DNA from 2 places in the Pedobacter sp. GW460-11-11-14-TSB4 genome. Region 1 is predicted to be linked to the other one. Evidence: riboswitches for the same ligand, from Rfam matches in the RefSeq annotation. Region 1 holds a riboswitch; the other holds the start of a gene.

Region 1 (8,214 bases):
CTTTATTAATGTAGTGCTGACCGATAAGCACCAGGTTAACCTGCCCCAATAGTTTATCCAGCAGGCCACGCTTAAATACTTCCCCTGTCATTTCACTTACAGGTGCAAAAGGACCTTTTCCGCTGGTACTAATCAGTGCATCGAAAGGACCTATCTGCTCAAACATGGCTTTAATCGATGCTTCATTGGTAATATCTACCTGAACATCGCCCTTGGTATTTCCTACGCGGATTATCTCATGTTTTTGCGCAAAAGCTTCGGCTACTTTTTTGCCCAGTGTACCTGTTGCGCCTACAATTATTATTTTCATATAAAGCAGTTTAATGTGCGAATACTAATTTAGCATCGTTATTAAACATCAGCTTTATTAAAATGTTTGTATAACAGGTTAATCCTGCAACATCATTTCAGCTTTAAGATCAGCAATTAAAAGATCGATATGTGATTGCATGACGTTTGGCATACAGATGATATGCGAATGTCCCTGTTCTGCTGCCAGCTGCCATTTTTTACAGATGTTTGCAGATGGGGTAGGGAAGTTCACGGTGATGGCATTTACATTCCGCCAGGCTGCAATACCAATCGCTTTAAGTTTGTTTTCTGTATAAGCTGCTGTTGCCAAACTGTGCATCGCCCTGCTTTTTAATCCTGCTAAGCCCAAGCGTTTAATGCTGTGCCATAGAAATAAGGGACTATGGCCATTTCTGGATCCGGTAATGGTGGTATCAACACTTCCGATATAAGCTACTGAACGGGCAATGCGGTCACGGTTCGATTTTTTGGCCACCACCACTCCGCAAGGCATCGGCGAGCCGAAAAACTTGTGACCACTAATGGCAATGCTGTCTGCACCATCTTCAAAGTCGAATGCTGGTCTTGGCTCAATTAAGGCACTGTACGTGCCAGACAGTGCCGCATCGGCGTGAATATAATAATGTTGGATAGCCAGTTTTTTTAAAATGCTTTTAATTTTGGCCACATCATCACGCGCTTCGGTCATGGTGGTGCCAATATTGGCCATAATAATAACAGGCATATGGCGGTTCATCCTGATGGTGTGTTCAAGGTCTTCGTAATCGATTTCTCCGTTTTCCTGTGTGCGGATCACGATGTTCGACATATTGAGTAGATGCAGGTTTTTTTGAACGCTATAATGTGTAGCTTCAGAATAATAAACCATTCCTTTAGGATGTAATTCGCGGGCGAGGTATAAGCCATATAGATTGCCTTCTGAGCCACCATTGGTTACATAACCCCACCAATTATCAGCAGGGGCACGGAAAAGTTCGGCAAAAAACTGCACGACTTCTTTTTCCAGTTCACGAGAGCCTACGCCATAGGTTGAAGTAACAAAAGGATCGCCCAGGTTGTTCATCGGATATTTTAAAAAATCGGATAATGCCTGATAGTCGAAGTCTTTTGAAACAGGATAACCTAAAAATAAATCGGTCTGTTCCTTAACCTTTTCTAATAGATCATTTAATACCTGTTGATCCTTTTCCTGTAATTTGCTCGCTTCCATAAAAAATATGATTTACGGGCAAAATTAACAAAACAAAATATAGTATTATGGTTAGTGTTTAATTAAGAATATTATGTTGTATTATTTGGTTTGGTCGAAATTAAAATTTAATTCTAGCTATGCATTTATCCTCCATGAAATATAAAATATGGCTACTGAAGGTTAAGGAGTGCTTGCCTTACCGCATTGTCGGTCTGGTTTGCTGCCTTGTAGTAGCCCACATCGCCCAGGTAATAGCGACAAAGCAAAGCTTTAAGGTCGTTTAAGATCACATTTTTCGAATTGTATAACTGGAAACGATCTATTGTTACATTTTTGCGTTGTAGAAACCCGATAAAGTCTTTAAAGTCGTTATCGTTCATGGTAAAAATATTGATGTTCTGCTCTACAAAACTGGCGCTGTACTTATTGGTGAGGACATTAAATACATAATCAGAAAGTACTTTCTTGCTCACCAGGTTACTGTAAAACTTATTGTAGCCTGTTGTATCTAATTTCACAAATACATCTGGCTGGATACCACCAATGGGCTTAATTTTTCTGCCAGGCTGAACATTTACGCCTTCAGCTTTCTCAATAGAATCCTGAAAAGAGGTACGGTCTCCGGTAAGCTCTCCATCCATCATGCGTTCGTCTAATTCATGTTTGTAGGCATCATAACCTTTCTTGTACGATTTTTGAATGCTACGGCCGGATGGGGTATAATATCTCGCGATGGTTAAGTTCAGCGCTGAGCCATCGCCAAAGGCAAATTGTTCCTGTACCAAACCTTTACCAAAAGAGCGGCGGCCAACTATAATCCCGCGCCCCAAATCCTGAATGGCCCCAGCTACAATTTCGCTGGCAGATGCGGTATTTTCATTAATCAACACCGCCAGTTTACCATTTTGAAAAGCACCTGTTCCGGTAGAGAAATAATCGGTACGTGGTTCGTGTTTGCCCTGTGTATACACGATAAGTTTATTCTCTGCTAAAAACTGGTCGGCCAAACCTGTAGCTGCGGTAAAATAACCACCGCCATTATCACGTAAATCAAGAATCAGTTTTTTCATGCCCCTTGCTTTCAGGTTATTGGCTGCAGCAGAGAAATCGTTATCGGTATTGGCGCCAAATTTACTAATCCGCACATAACCTGTTTCGTTATTGATCATGTAGGCGGCATCAATGCTACTGATGTTTACTTTTCCACGGGTAACCATAATGCGGTTACTTTGCGGAGCGCCCGGGTGTAAAAGGACTACACTCACACCAGTACCTGATCTACCTTTAAAACGACCGGTAAGTTGATCTTTGGGCAGGTTTCGTCCGCTTACTACAGCCGTATCAATACTCAGGATTTTATCGCCCAATTTAATGCCCGCTTGGTAAGCCGGTCCGTCTTTAACCACACCGGTCACCATCATGGTATCGTTAAGCATGTAATATTCTATGCCTACACCTTCAAAGTTCCCTTCCAGGTTATCGGTCATATCTTGCGCATCAGTTGGTGGCAGGTAAACACTATGCGGATCGAGTTGGTGTAAAACGCTATCGATAGGTAAATTCTGAAGCGAATCGGTATTGATGTCATCAACATAATTGCCGTTGATGATGTGTAGGATTTCGTTTAATTTTTCGTCGCTATTGCTGGCTAGCTGAGGACTCTTTTTAATGCCAAAGCCTTGATCTTTAATAAATTTTATGCCCAAAAACATACCCACTATTAAAATTACAGAATAGCTTACAGCGATCAGTATGTTATTTCGGGTATTTTTTTTCATCAGCGTTACTGCAAATTTATGAAAATTAGCGAGTTGATATATTTTTTAACTGCATTTTCATGTCTTTTGTTTATAATATTTAACATTAATTAACGGGGGGAAGGCTTCACTTGAAATTTATGACAGATATTTTTGGGTTTTTAGCGCAGTTTTTAGAAAGAATTTACCGAATTTTATCAAAATTAAATTTATGAATAGAGTTACCGAGCAAGAATCTAACTATGACCACATCGATCAGATGTCGGTGTTAGAAGTTTTGCAGGGCATTAATAACGAAGATAAAACTGTAGCATTTGCAGTTGAAAAATCTTTGCCTCAGATCGAAAAATTAACTTCGGCAGTTGCCGAGCGCATGAAAAAAGGTGGTCGTCTTTTTTATATTGGTGCAGGTACGAGCGGCCGTTTGGGTGTAGTAGATGCATCAGAATGCCCGCCTACATATGGTGTTCCTTTTGATTGGGTTGTTGGGATAATTGCCGGTGGCGATACTGCAATTAGAAGAGCAGTAGAATTTGCTGAAGATGATGCCGAACAAGCCTGGAAAGATCTTCAGGAATTTGAAATTAATGAAAAAGATTGTTTGGTTGGCCTGGCCGCATCGGGTACTACACCGTATGTAATTGGTGGTTTAAACACGGCACGTAAGCATGGCATTTTAACGGGTTGCATTGTTTGTAATACCGGCGGACCTATTGCTGCAGAATCGGATTTTCCGGTTGAAGTGGTGGTTGGACCTGAGTTTGTTACCGGTTCTACACGGATGAAATCGGGCACTGCACAGAAACTGGTGTTAAACATGTTAAGCACTACTGTTATGGTTCAACTGGGGCGTGTTGTGGGTAATAAAATGGTTGATATGCAGTTAACCAATCATAAACTGGTAGACCGCGGTACACAAATGGTTGCCGATGAGTTAAATATTGGTTATGAGGAAGCCGCCGAATTGTTAACCCGTTACGGAAGTGTACGTAAAGCTGTTGCAGCAAGACATTAAAAAGGAGAGCATGTTTGAGTGATAGAATTAAAGAATGATTGAGCTTAGCACAATACCAAACATTCACTCATTCATAATTAGAAAGAAGTATGCACGAAATTGAGCCTTATTATCAGTGGAGAGATGATTACATTTCGGCAGAAGATGAGCGATCGCCATTTTACAATACCGAATATTCAGAACTTTACTTCGATAAGCAGATTTATAACTTTTTATTGCACCCGCAGTGGGACGAATTTGGTTCGAGTACCCTGTACATGAAGGTGTTATATGCCGATTACGATCGCAGTTATGCCATTATCGAGTTTATAGGCGAGTGGAATGATGCCATTAATAACGATATTATGCTGCTGAAACGCGATATTTTAGAGCTGATGATGGATGAAGGTATTAATAAATTTATCCTGATCGGAGAAAATGTGCTAAATTTCCATGCTTCTGACGATAGTTATTACGAAGAGTGGTTTCAGGAAGTAGAAGACGGCTGGATTGTTGGGGTAAATTTTCAGCAACACGTTATTACCGAGTTTCGCGACAATAACATCGATTATTACATTAACTTTGGTGGTGCTTTTGACAACCTGCCATGGCGCACCTTAAAACCTTTACAGTTCTTTAAAAAAGTTGAAGAACTACTGACAAAAAGATTAAACTAAATATTTATTTTTATATAGTTAAATACATAAAATTTAAAATGGAACAACAAAATTATCAATATCAGGACAACAGTGTTTTTGTACAGGAAAAATCTGCATCTAAACGTTTCTTCGGAAATGTTTTCTTATGGATGTTCGTCGCATTAGCTGTTTCTACAGTTGCAGCTTATTTTATCGCCAGTACACCGGCGGTATTGGATTATCTTTTATCCTATAACCCACAAACAGGTAAGGGCGGCTTTACCGTTTTAGGATACATCGCAATATTTGCTCCTCTAGGATTAGTATTCTTAATGGGTGCTGGTATGCAGCGAATGTCTTATCAGGCATTAATCGGTGTGTTTTTGCTTTATTCTATATTAACAGGAGTAATGCTCAGCTTTATCTTGTTAACTTATTCCTTGCCATCAGTTGTAATTAGTTTTGCTGCGGCTGCTGCGATATTTGCGGTAATGGCAATAATGGGATATACCACAGATACCGATTTAAGTAAATTTGGCCCTATATTATTTGCAGGTGTAATCGGTTTGGTGATCATCAGCATAATCAATATGTTTTTAGGTAGCTCAACATTGGGTTACATTATGGGTTTTATCGGAGTGGCGATTTTTACTGCATTAACTGCGTACAAAGTTCAGGAGCTTAAAAGAATTGGTGAAGGATTAGATGAAAATGGAAACACTTTAGGTGTAAATGAGAGCAAAAAGCTAGCAATTATGGGTGCGTTGTCGCTTTATATCACTTTTATCAACTTGTTTTTGTCGCTGTTACGCATTTTCGGTAACAGAAGATAAACCTAAATAACAGAACAATATTCTTAAGGCTGCGCAGTTTTGCGTGGCCTTTGTAATTTTATTTGGTAGCGAAGCGATAATTTTTGGAATTGATGTTGCTTTGTTGCATTTTTGTATGCTTATTAAGAAAGACGGAGGGATTAGACCCAACGAAGTCTTAGCAACCTGTAACCATACAAGGTGCTAAATTCTATTCTGCAAATAGCGGAAACAGATAAGTTTAGGATTACGATTCACGTACCAACTTTTTAAATAAGCCTTTTAGGATGTAATAATGTATAATGGAAGATGTATGATGTGTCTTGCCATTTTCCATTTTCCATCCCACATTTTACACAACAAATGGGTATAAGAGAAGAATTAGAAAAACGTATTTTGGTGATTGATGGTGCAATGGGTACCATGATTCAGCGATATACCTTAACCGAAGAAGATTTTAGAGGGGAGCGATTTAAAAACCATCCCTGTGATGTAAAAGGCAATAACGATTTGCTCAACATCACACGTCCGGATATTATTAAAACAATACACCTGGAGTACCTGGCGTCTGGTGCCGATATTATCGAAACCAACACATTTAGTACACAGCGCATTTCCATGGCCGATTACCAGATGGAAGACCTTTCTTACGAAATGAGTTTCGAAGGTGCACGTGTAGCAAAAGAAGCCGTAAACGAGTTTATGGCTGCAAATCCAGACCGTAAATGTTTTGTGGCTGGTGCTATTGGCCCAACCAACCGTACCCTTTCCATGTCGCCTAATGTAAACGACCCTGGTTTTAGGGCGGTTTATTTTGATGAGCTGGAAGCCGCTTATTACGAGCAGGTACGTGGTTTGGTTGATGGTGGTTCGGATGTATTATTAATCGAAACCATTTTCGATACTTTAAATGCTAAAGTGGCCATTGTAGCCATTAAAAAATATGAAGAGGTAATTGGCCGTAAACTGGAGATCATGATTTCCGGCACCATTACCGATGCTTCCGGAAGGACACTTTCAGGTCAAACTGCCGAAGCTTTCTTAAACTCTGTCATGCATGCAAAACCATTAAGTATTGGTTTTAACTGTGCTTTGGGTGCTAAAGAAATGCGTCCGCATATTGAGGAACTCGCTGCAAAAGCAGGTTGTTATGTTTCGGCTTATCCGAATGCAGGCTTGCCAAACGAATTTGGTGCTTATGATGAACAACCGCACGAAACGGCACATTTGGTTGATGACTTTATTGCATCAGGTTTTGTGAACATCGTGGGAGGCTGTTGTGGTACTACACCAGAACATATTGGCTGTATTGCTAAAAATGCAAGGAAAGCCGAACCCCGCAAAATTCCGGTACTGGAGCCTTACATGCGTTTAAGCGGATTGGAGCCTGTAACCATTACCCCGGAGAGCATTTTCGTAAATATTGGTGAAAGAACCAATATTACAGGATCTCCTAAGTTCTCCAAGCTGATTTTGGGTGGCGATTACGAAGCTGCACTGGCTGTTGCCTTACAACAGGTTGAAGGTGGTGCGCAGGTAATTGATGTGAACATGGATGAAGGGATGTTGGATTCAGAAGCCGCGATGACTAAGTTTTTGAACCTCATTGCTTCTGAACCGGATATTGCCAAATTGCCAATCATGGTCGATTCATCTAAATGGTCGGTTATCGAAAATGGCTTAAAATGTTTACAAGGAAAAGGCATCGTAAACTCCATCTCATTAAAAGAAGGTGAAGATAAATTCCGCGAAAGCGCCCGCAAAATTATGCAATACGGTGCTGCTGTGGTAGTCATGGCTTTTGATGAGCAAGGTCAGGCCGATAATTACGAGCGCAGGAAAGAGATTTGTAAAAGAAGTTACGATATCCTGGTAAACGAAATTGGTTTTCCGGCAGAGGATATTATTTTCGACCCGAACATCTTAACCGTAGCAACAGGACTCGAAGAGCATAACAATTATGCTGTCGATTTTATAAATGCCACCCGTTGGATCAAAGAAAACCTGCCTCATGCTAAAGTGAGCGGAGGGGTTTCTAACATTTCTTTCTCTTTCAGGGGGAATAATACCGTTCGCGAAGCGATGCACTCTGCATTTCTTTATCACGCCATCCAGGCTGGTTTAGATATGGGGATTGTGAACGCCGGAATGTTGGAGGTTTATCAGGAAATTCCACCCGAATTGTTAGAAAGGGTAGAAGATGTGCTCTTAAACCGCAGAGACGATGCCACGGAGCGTTTGGTAGAATATGCCGATACCGTAAAATCGAAAGGTAAAGAGGTGGTTAAAGATGAAGAGTGGCGGAAAGGTTCTGTTGAAGAGAGATTATCTCATTCCTTGGTTAAAGGAATTGTTGAATATCTGGATGATGATGTGGAAGAAGCCAGACAAAAATATGCCCGCCCGATTCAGGTGATCGAAGGGCCATTGATGGACGGGATGAACATTGTAGGTGATTTATTCGGTGCGGGAAAAATGTTCTTGCCTCAGGTGGTAAAATCGGCAAGGG
Region 2 (8,214 bases), on a different contig from region 1:
GCAAAATTGGCTATAACCGTTACAGGCAGGGCAGAATAAACCTTATAATACCAAACTTGTGAGCGCTTGATGAAATATTTTACTCTATAATTTTTCAAGTAAAAACATTATCAATTGACTCTGGAGTCCCATCTAGTTGATTTCTGTAACATAAAATCGGAACTCAAAAAATGCGGGCAGCACAGATAACACTGCCCGCGGGTATTTATTGAAGCGTTATGGTTGAGGTTTTATAGTTTTGGCTCACCGGCAGGGTACCGTCCTTCAAGGTCAATATCAGCTTTTTAGCCGTTGCCAGATTTGCAGGAATAGCAGTGATGACCAATTGGGCCGAACTGCTGTTGGCAGGAATCGTAATTTTCCCTGCCGGTCCCGAAATCGTATAATGCGTACCTGCTACAGCTGTGCTTGCAGGATCTATCGAATAGTCGATGTTGATATCAGAACCCTGTTGTGGCCCTACCAGCTGGATAAGTACTGTAGTGCTTCCGGGAGCAGCCGTTGTACCTTTCGCAAGTGTTACGGTAACCGGCTTAAATTCTACCTGCGATGGCTGGTCGTATTCTATCCTGTATTTTTTACATCCAAAAAACAGCAGTATTGCCAATATAGCGGCTGGAAATATTATTTTTTTCATATGATTTATTATTTTAATAGCCTGGGTTTTTAACAAGATTCGGGTTCACACTCAGGTCGGCCTGTGGTATGGGGGCAAGGATTCTATAATCGGTATTATAGGCAATAGGCGCAATAGTTCCCAATGCCGTAGATTTTGGAACATCTAAACCAAGGCGGACCAGATCAAACCACCTGTCCCCCTCAAATGCAAGTTCAATCCTTCTTTCTTTCAGAATTGCAGCTATTGAAACGGGAACACTGCCTAAACCTGCTCTTATTCTAATCTTATCCAGATCACTCTGGGCAGTTGCACCAATGGCCGAACCTGCCCTAAAATTGGCTTCCGCCCTAATCAGGTAAAGTTCAGAAACCCTAAGTAAGGGTATATTTTGTAAAAAGTTAACCCCATTTGTCGGAACCCATTTGCGCACATAATTAACCGTTACATTACTTTTTTTGCCTGTTGTAATGGTACCTCTTCTTATATCTCCCGTTTCATACAATGCCAGTAACTCGGGTGTTGGCGTAAAATCGCCATATCCTACCTTTGGCTCACTGTTGTTATCAAAAGCAGTCTGATCCTGGCGCTTACCGTAATCAGCGGGAAACTGGGCGTAATAAGACTGTAAGGATTCATTGATATTAGATTGTTCGGAAGTGATTACAATATTCAGGATGGCTTCCGGATTATTGTCAGCGTAAAAACTGGAGGTATATGCGGCATTGCTCACAAAGGTTGAGCCTGCTGCAGCAATTGCTTTATCTGCATAAGTGGCGGCCTGACTATACTTACCCCAGTAAAGGTAAACTTTAGACAAAATAGCCTGTGCAACCGTTTTGGTAATGTACCTGTTCCCGGCGGCATTATCCAGAATACTTTCTGCAGCCAATAAATCCAATTCAATTTGTTTGTAAACCTCATCTACTGTATTCCTTGCAGGAAAAGTAACTGCTGCGAGTGTAGGTGTCGGCTTCAGAACAAGCGGCACACCTTTATCAAATCCATTGACGATAAATTGAGGATTATAGCCGTACAACTTTACCAGATCCCAGTAAAATAAAGCACGTAAGCCATATGCCTGACCTAAGATCTTATTTTTGTCTGCCTGCGCACCAGCCAGGTTAGTTGTTGCTTCGATAACCAGGTTAACCTGATTAATACCCGAAGTATACAGTCCCCAAAGGCTCATGTGGGCGCCCGCTGCATTAACCGAATTGGTGATCAAACGGTTAGAATTAAGCCCGGGAATCGGATAAATATTATCAGCCATGATATCAGGATTGATTTTAAACGACTGCCCGTAATATCCGGTTCCCCTTAAATTACTGTAAACGGTATTGAGCAGACTATTAACGCCTGTAAGACTGGATAAGGCATCAGCCGCAGCTATAGTATCTCTGGGCGCCGTTTCCAGTGTTTTTTTACATCCTGAAATCCCAACCAGCCCGGTTAGTATAAGTATATATAAGTATTTTTTCATTTTGATTTATTTTTATCTACAATCCGATCTGGAATCCTAAAGTATAAGTTCTCGCCTGCGGTACTCCCCCATTATCAGAAAGTACGCTTTCCGGATCAGTCCCTGTATATTTGGTCCAGGTTAACAGATTGGTACCGGTCGCATAAAGAAGTACATTATTAAGCTTTGCTTTGGAAATGAAATTTTTAGAAAATTTGTAAGACAACCTCACTTCTTTTAGTCGCAGGTAATCTCCTGGCTTATACCACTGGGTTGATAGCGTACTGTATGCAGTAGAGGCAATTCCCCCGGTTACATAATTTCCTCCGGTATAGGCAAGCGGCACATCTGTAATCTGCCCAGGTGTTGTCCATCTTCTAAAAACATCCGTACTCCGGTTTGATGCATTTGCATAACTATCCAGGAAGTTTTTATTCTGATCGATCAGCAAAAAGCCTGTAGCATACTGGAAGAAGATATCAAGGCCAATTCCACCGTATGAAAAGTTATTGGTAAACCCACCAAAATATTTCTGCTGGCTGTCGCCTATAATTTTCCTGTCGTTGGTGGTGAGGTTATAGGTCAGGTTATTGTTTGCATCTAACCAAAGCGGTCTTCCATCAGCCGGATTTACCCCCGCATACTGGTAAGAAAGAATCCTGCTTACGGAGTTGCCAACCAACTGGAATCGTGGATCAAGATCATCGGTAATAAGTTCGAGTACTTTGTTTTTATTAAACGAGACGTTGAATGAACTGCTCCATTTAAATTTACCGACCAGGTTTTCAGAATTTATCTGAAATTCGAAACCCCGGTTACGCATTTTACCGGCATTATCGCTCACTCCGCTATAACCGCTTGTACTGGGCAGTGTACGCGTTAAAAGCAGGTTTTTATTCAGTTTATTATAATATTCGGCAGTAAAACTTAACCTATTGTTCAATATTGACACATCGGTACCAAGATTCAGGGTATAACTGTCTTCCCATGTAAGTTCTACATTCGGAAGGCCGCCCGGCGAAATCCCGCCTACACCATTATAACCTGAGTTCGAACCAAAGGTGGAAAGAGAGGCAAAGTTTCCGATACCCGAATTCCCAACTTTACCATAACTGGTTCTGATTTTCCAGTCATTCAGCCATTTAACATCCTTTAAAAAGTTCTCTCTTGAAAGTCGCCATGTAAGTGATCCCGATCCAAAGAGCCCGAATTTCTGGTTTTCACCAAACCTTGAATTTCCATCGTAACGGATTGTTCCGTTAACAATATACTTATCATCAAAAGCATATTCTGCCCGGGCAAAATATCCCAGGTTTTTAAACTCTGTAAAGCTCGACGAAATAGAAGCCAGAACAGTACCTCCGTTCAATGTCCTGAATAAATAGTTTGGAAAACCTGTTTTCTGGGTAGTTACGGAGTTGTTTACCTGATGGCGATACTCAAAACCTGCCAAAGCAGATACTTTATGCTTAGCTCCATACAGGTGGCTGTAATTTAAAGTTGCGTTGGTTTGGTAATTTTTAAACTCGGTATCTAAAAAGGTATATCTTCCGTTTGGTGCGGCACCATCTCTTGTTCTTGGATCCTGAAAACGGTCCTCTTTGATATCTCCATAATCGATCGAACCTGTTGCCCTAAACTTCAGGTCATCAATAATTTTATAATTCAAGGCAAAAATCCCCTGAAGCTGGTTGGTAGTCCCTTTGTTAATATCGTAATTTGCAGATTTGATTGGATTGGTGGCTACTGCACCGAGCAAAGGTTCATTGTAATCGCCCGAGGCGGTGTATATGGCCTGGGTTGGAATCAGAAAGTTTGCTCCAAATGAAGGGTTTGCAAATGTTGAACCACTCAGCGTTCCATTCTGGGTAAAGGTACTCAGGTTTAAATTTGCCTCCAGCGATAACCGGTCATTTACATTGTGCTCAAGATTGGTTTTAAAGGTACCTCTTTTGAAATCCTGCTGAATCTGTTGCCCTTTTTGATCAAACAGACCTGCAGAAATATAAAATTTGGTTTTGGCGTCACCTCCCCGGGCAGTTAACTGATAGTTTTGTGTCTGGCCTTTCCGGTAGGCGGCATCATACCAGCTATAAGATGGTGCGGCAGACGGATCAGAACCAAAAACCGTTTTGATACCAGAAGGACCAACAACCTGGCTGCTATTGGCACCGTACCGGTTAACATATTCTTCTGTGTACACCGATAGCCACTCAGGTCCAGAAAGTACATCAAGTCTGTTAACCTCTTCTGCGTAACCAAAGTAACTACTGAAATCGAATTCGGTTTTCCCTGCTTTCCCTCGTTTTGTTGTGATGATAATTACGCCGTTTGCGGCCTGTGAGCCGTAAATAGATGCAGATGAAGCATCTTTCAATACATCAATAGTTTCGATATCATCGGGATTCAGGTTGTTTAAAATATTAGATGTAGATAAGCTTCTGGATAAATCTCCCGAATTGATCTGGATACCATCCACGATGTAAAGTGGTGCAGTACTGGCGTTAAATGAGCCCGTTCCGCGGATCAATACACTTACCGAAGCACCTGGTGTTCCTGAATTGGTGGTTACCCTAACCCCGGGTAACCTACCCTGCATGGCCCTATCGAAACTTATTAAAGGCACTTTTTCAATCTCTTTTGCCGAAATACTGGAAACCGCACCTGTAATGTCTCTTTTTTTAACCGTTTGGCCGAAACCAGTTACGATAACCTCTTCTAAACCTGTTTGATCGGCTTGTAAGCTGATATTGATTGCCTTACGGTCACCAATATTCTCCCTTAGCGTTACAAAACCGAGGTAGCTAAACTCAATTGTTTTTGCCGATGATGGAGCAACGATGGAAAACCTCCCGTCTGCATCAGTTTGCGTGGCAATTTTACTGCCCGATATTCTTACAGAAACAGCAGGAATGGGCAGCCCGTCTGCCACAGCTATTACCTTTCCTGTAATAACTTTGGTTTGTGCCCTTGCATTAAAGACTGCAAAAAGGCACAGTATAATAAGCGAAAATAACTTTCGTTTCATTTATGATGGTTTTAGTTAATGAATGTTGATGCCAGTTCCCAATTCATGGCAGATATTGAAATTTTACCCACAGCGATTTCATTGCTAACAGAAAAACTGCCTAGCCTTAAATCAACACAATGCTTTAAGAAGAAAAATGGGGTAATTTGGGAGAATAGGATAGTTTAAGCAGTAATACAATCGTTTACGGCTAAGGGACATCCATTTAATTGACGAACTAATTTTTTAGGATATTTTCATTATATTTGTTTGAGTGGTTAAACATTAAGTCGCATTATTGGTCACATACCGTGATAAATCACTTGATTCAGGGGCGGCCTCAATCGCCCCTGTTATTATTTATCTGGTAACCTTTTGTACACTTTGCATAAAAGGGCAGCTGTCTTTTTTCTCTTATTATTTCTAAAACTTATTAATTAATTTTTATTGAACCGTATTCTTATCTATTTACTTTTAGCCTCCAGAAGCGACGCCAGTTTTTCTTTCAATGCTTCTCCACGAAGTCCTTTTGCGATAATCTTTCCATCTGGATCAATTAAAAAGTTTGCCGGGATAGATCTGATTCCATATTGTTTTGCTACCGCATTGTCCCAAAATTTTAGGTCAGAAACATGTGTCCATGTCAACTGGTCATCGGCAATGGCTTTTAACCAGGCCTCTTTTTTCCCAGGCTGATCTAAAGAAACACCCAATATGGTAAACCCTTTATCTTTATACTGATTATAGGCTGCTACTACATTAGGATTCTCCTGTCTGCAAGGTCCGCACCATGAAGCCCAAAAATCAACCAGAACATATTTTCCTTTAAAATCAGATAATTTTACCGGTTTATCGTTTACATCATTTTGTGTAAAATCGATTGCCTGAAGTCCAATTTTGGTTTTCTTTACCGCGTTGAAGTAAATTGAAACATCTTTACCAGCTTTACTCTCTTTTACCGTCCCATCTAATCCAGCATAAACCTGTTCCGCTTCTGCCTGTACGGATTCACTGGTGGCAATCTGCTGAATTGCGTTTAAGCTTATGTAAGATTTAGGGTTTTTCCTTGCAAAATCAAGGTATATTGGCTCCAGCGCCTTACTTGCTGCTTCATAACGTTTATAAATCGAATCGGTTAGTGCCTTATTTTTTTTCTGTTCAGGACTAAGTTTACCAAATTCGCCGCTTATGGCTGCAAGTTTATCCTGTACAGGTTTGGTTAACGCTTTTAACTTATCATTATCGGCATTTACTTTCGATCCGGAAATTGAAGCATTTTTTAAAGAATCTGCCGTGGCAAGTTTAAGGGTACCTGTTTCGAGATAAAAGGACAATACATCCCTTTTTCCGTTTTTTTCAACTGGTTTTCTATAGAGCGATGCCCTAACCGGATCGGCTACATGGCCAGAAAAGGAGAATGATCCATTTTTTAATTCTGTAGAATCGGTAAGCGATTGTCCATTCTGAGCATAACTGAGGTATACTTTTTCGGGGGCTGATGATTTTTTCAGGGTTCCCTCAATGGAGAACGGTTTCTGTGCTATTGCTGCAACCGGAAGGATACTAATGGCAATTAGTAGTGATTTTTTCATGGTTTTTGGTTTTATGGGTTCTTTTTATAAAATAATTAAGTTCAAAGTTGAAACAGCATGTAAGCTCAACTACCTGAAAACACGCTCGAAATAGTTGTTGCCTTTCAGCTGGAAGATATCAGGTTTCATCCCTACAAAAACTTTTTCGGGAGTGATATCGTCAGCGCTGGTGTTTAAATAAATGTTCATTTTTTAATCTTTAAAATTTACCACAGGCTCATTCAGATTCTTTAGCGAAATCTTTCTTATCTTTCCTTGGTTAGAGGAAGGATTTAGCACCTTATTTGGCAACAGGTTGCTAAGACATCACAGGGCCTTTCCCTCAGTCTTTCTGGATAAGTCTGCAAAATTATTCCTTGCAGGAGCAAATATATATAATTCCTATAGATTTTGTAGTCTTTTTATTTAAAGTCTAAAAAAAGTGGTTATACCTGTAAAAACACTCATGAAAATTGCATATCTATGACTGTTGATGTAACAAACTTTGGTGGATATTTAAGCTACTATGCCAGGGAAGAAACCCTTTAAATGACAAAGGCTACCTTACAGGTAGCCTTTAATGTGGTGGAGAATATCGGATTCGAACCGATCACCTCTTCACTGCCAGCGAAGCGCTCTAGCCAAATGAGCTAATCCCCCAATTTTAAATTTTCAAGCTTCCTGCCCGAGCAGCAAAAATAGCAAATACTTTCTCGAATGCAAATGATAATTCACTTTTTAATTAATCTTTAGGTTTAAAAGCAAACAAGGCCATTAAACAGATTACCGCAAACACCGATTGCATAGGATAATTGATGAACAGAAAAAGTACAAATGTGGCAATAAGCAACAGTACAAAAAACATAATGGCCTTAAAAGCGGTATCCATATAACACATGGCTACAACAGCCAAAAGGTAAAAAGGAATAATAACGGCAGCTATAAACATCGCCGAAAATAAATTCCTAATATTAACCGAACATTAAATATGCTTTAGGTTTAATTGCGTAAAGTTGTGAGTTAAATATATTCGTTAACTTCTTTTTTGTTTAACAGCTCCTGATAACAATCTACAAATTGGGCCACGTTATAGCCATCCATCAAGGCATGGTTTACGTGTATGGAAACCGACATTATTTTTCTCCCGTTTTCATCTCTAACCTTGCCAAAAGATATTTTAGGGCAGCTATCGTGATAAGCATAATTGCGGGCATGTGATAAAGAAGTGAAATTTAACCAGGGTAGTGCCGAATAGTGAATTACATTTCCGCCTGATGAGGAAGGGATTAAACCTGTGCTGGCCTGCACCTTTTCAATCTCTTTATTGGCCGCTGTTCTAAAATCTTCAAAGTCATTATAGAAATCCATGTAGCCAAATCCAAATGTGCCATTTGGTCTGTTAATTGTGGCTGCAGCATGCACGCTTTCATACTTCCAAACCTCGCCATCAATAATGCGGTAACGAAAAGGTTCTACCTGATTGGCAGCAACAAGCGATTTGTGCAGGTAAAGCAGAAAAAAAGAAACTTGATGTTCTTTTGCTTCTTTGTAGGTAGCC

The links. Region 1 has a riboswitch for S-adenosylmethionine ahead of metH (methionine synthase). Riboswitches for the same ligand answer to the same signal wherever they lie in the genome.
Region 2: it holds a riboswitch for S-adenosylmethionine, as region 1 does, so the genes downstream of both, AC07YT_RS18670 (TlpA disulfide reductase family protein) here and metH (methionine synthase) in region 1, are expected to answer to the same signal.

The regions. Positions count from the first base shown of each region.
Region 1 covers NZ_JBWKYI010000007.1:11,290-19,503, reverse strand. Annotated here, with positions in the region: gene AC07YT_RS08970 (short chain dehydrogenase) at 1-310, opposite strand, end outside; gene AC07YT_RS08965 (histidine decarboxylase) at 389-1,522, opposite strand; gene AC07YT_RS08960 (S41 family peptidase) at 1,675-3,282, opposite strand; gene murQ (N-acetylmuramic acid 6-phosphate etherase) at 3,473-4,276, shown strand; gene AC07YT_RS08950 (hypothetical protein) at 4,366-4,932, shown strand; gene AC07YT_RS08945 (Bax inhibitor-1/YccA family protein) at 4,971-5,726, shown strand; SAM riboswitch class I at 5,843-5,947, shown strand; gene metH (methionine synthase) at 6,069-8,214, shown strand, end outside.
Region 2 covers NZ_JBWKYI010000022.1:4,091-12,304, reverse strand. Annotated here, with positions in the region: gene AC07YT_RS18690 (hypothetical protein) at 1-39, shown strand, start outside; gene AC07YT_RS18685 (hypothetical protein) at 206-637, opposite strand; gene AC07YT_RS18680 (RagB/SusD family nutrient uptake outer membrane protein) at 651-2,099, opposite strand; gene AC07YT_RS18675 (SusC/RagA family TonB-linked outer membrane protein) at 2,116-5,106, opposite strand; gene AC07YT_RS18670 (TlpA disulfide reductase family protein) at 5,550-6,677, opposite strand; SAM riboswitch class I at 6,920-7,019, opposite strand; tRNA gene AC07YT_RS18665 (tRNA-Ala) at 7,240-7,316, opposite strand; gene AC07YT_RS18660 (hypothetical protein) at 7,399-7,605, opposite strand; gene AC07YT_RS18655 (chloramphenicol acetyltransferase) at 7,677-8,214, opposite strand, start outside.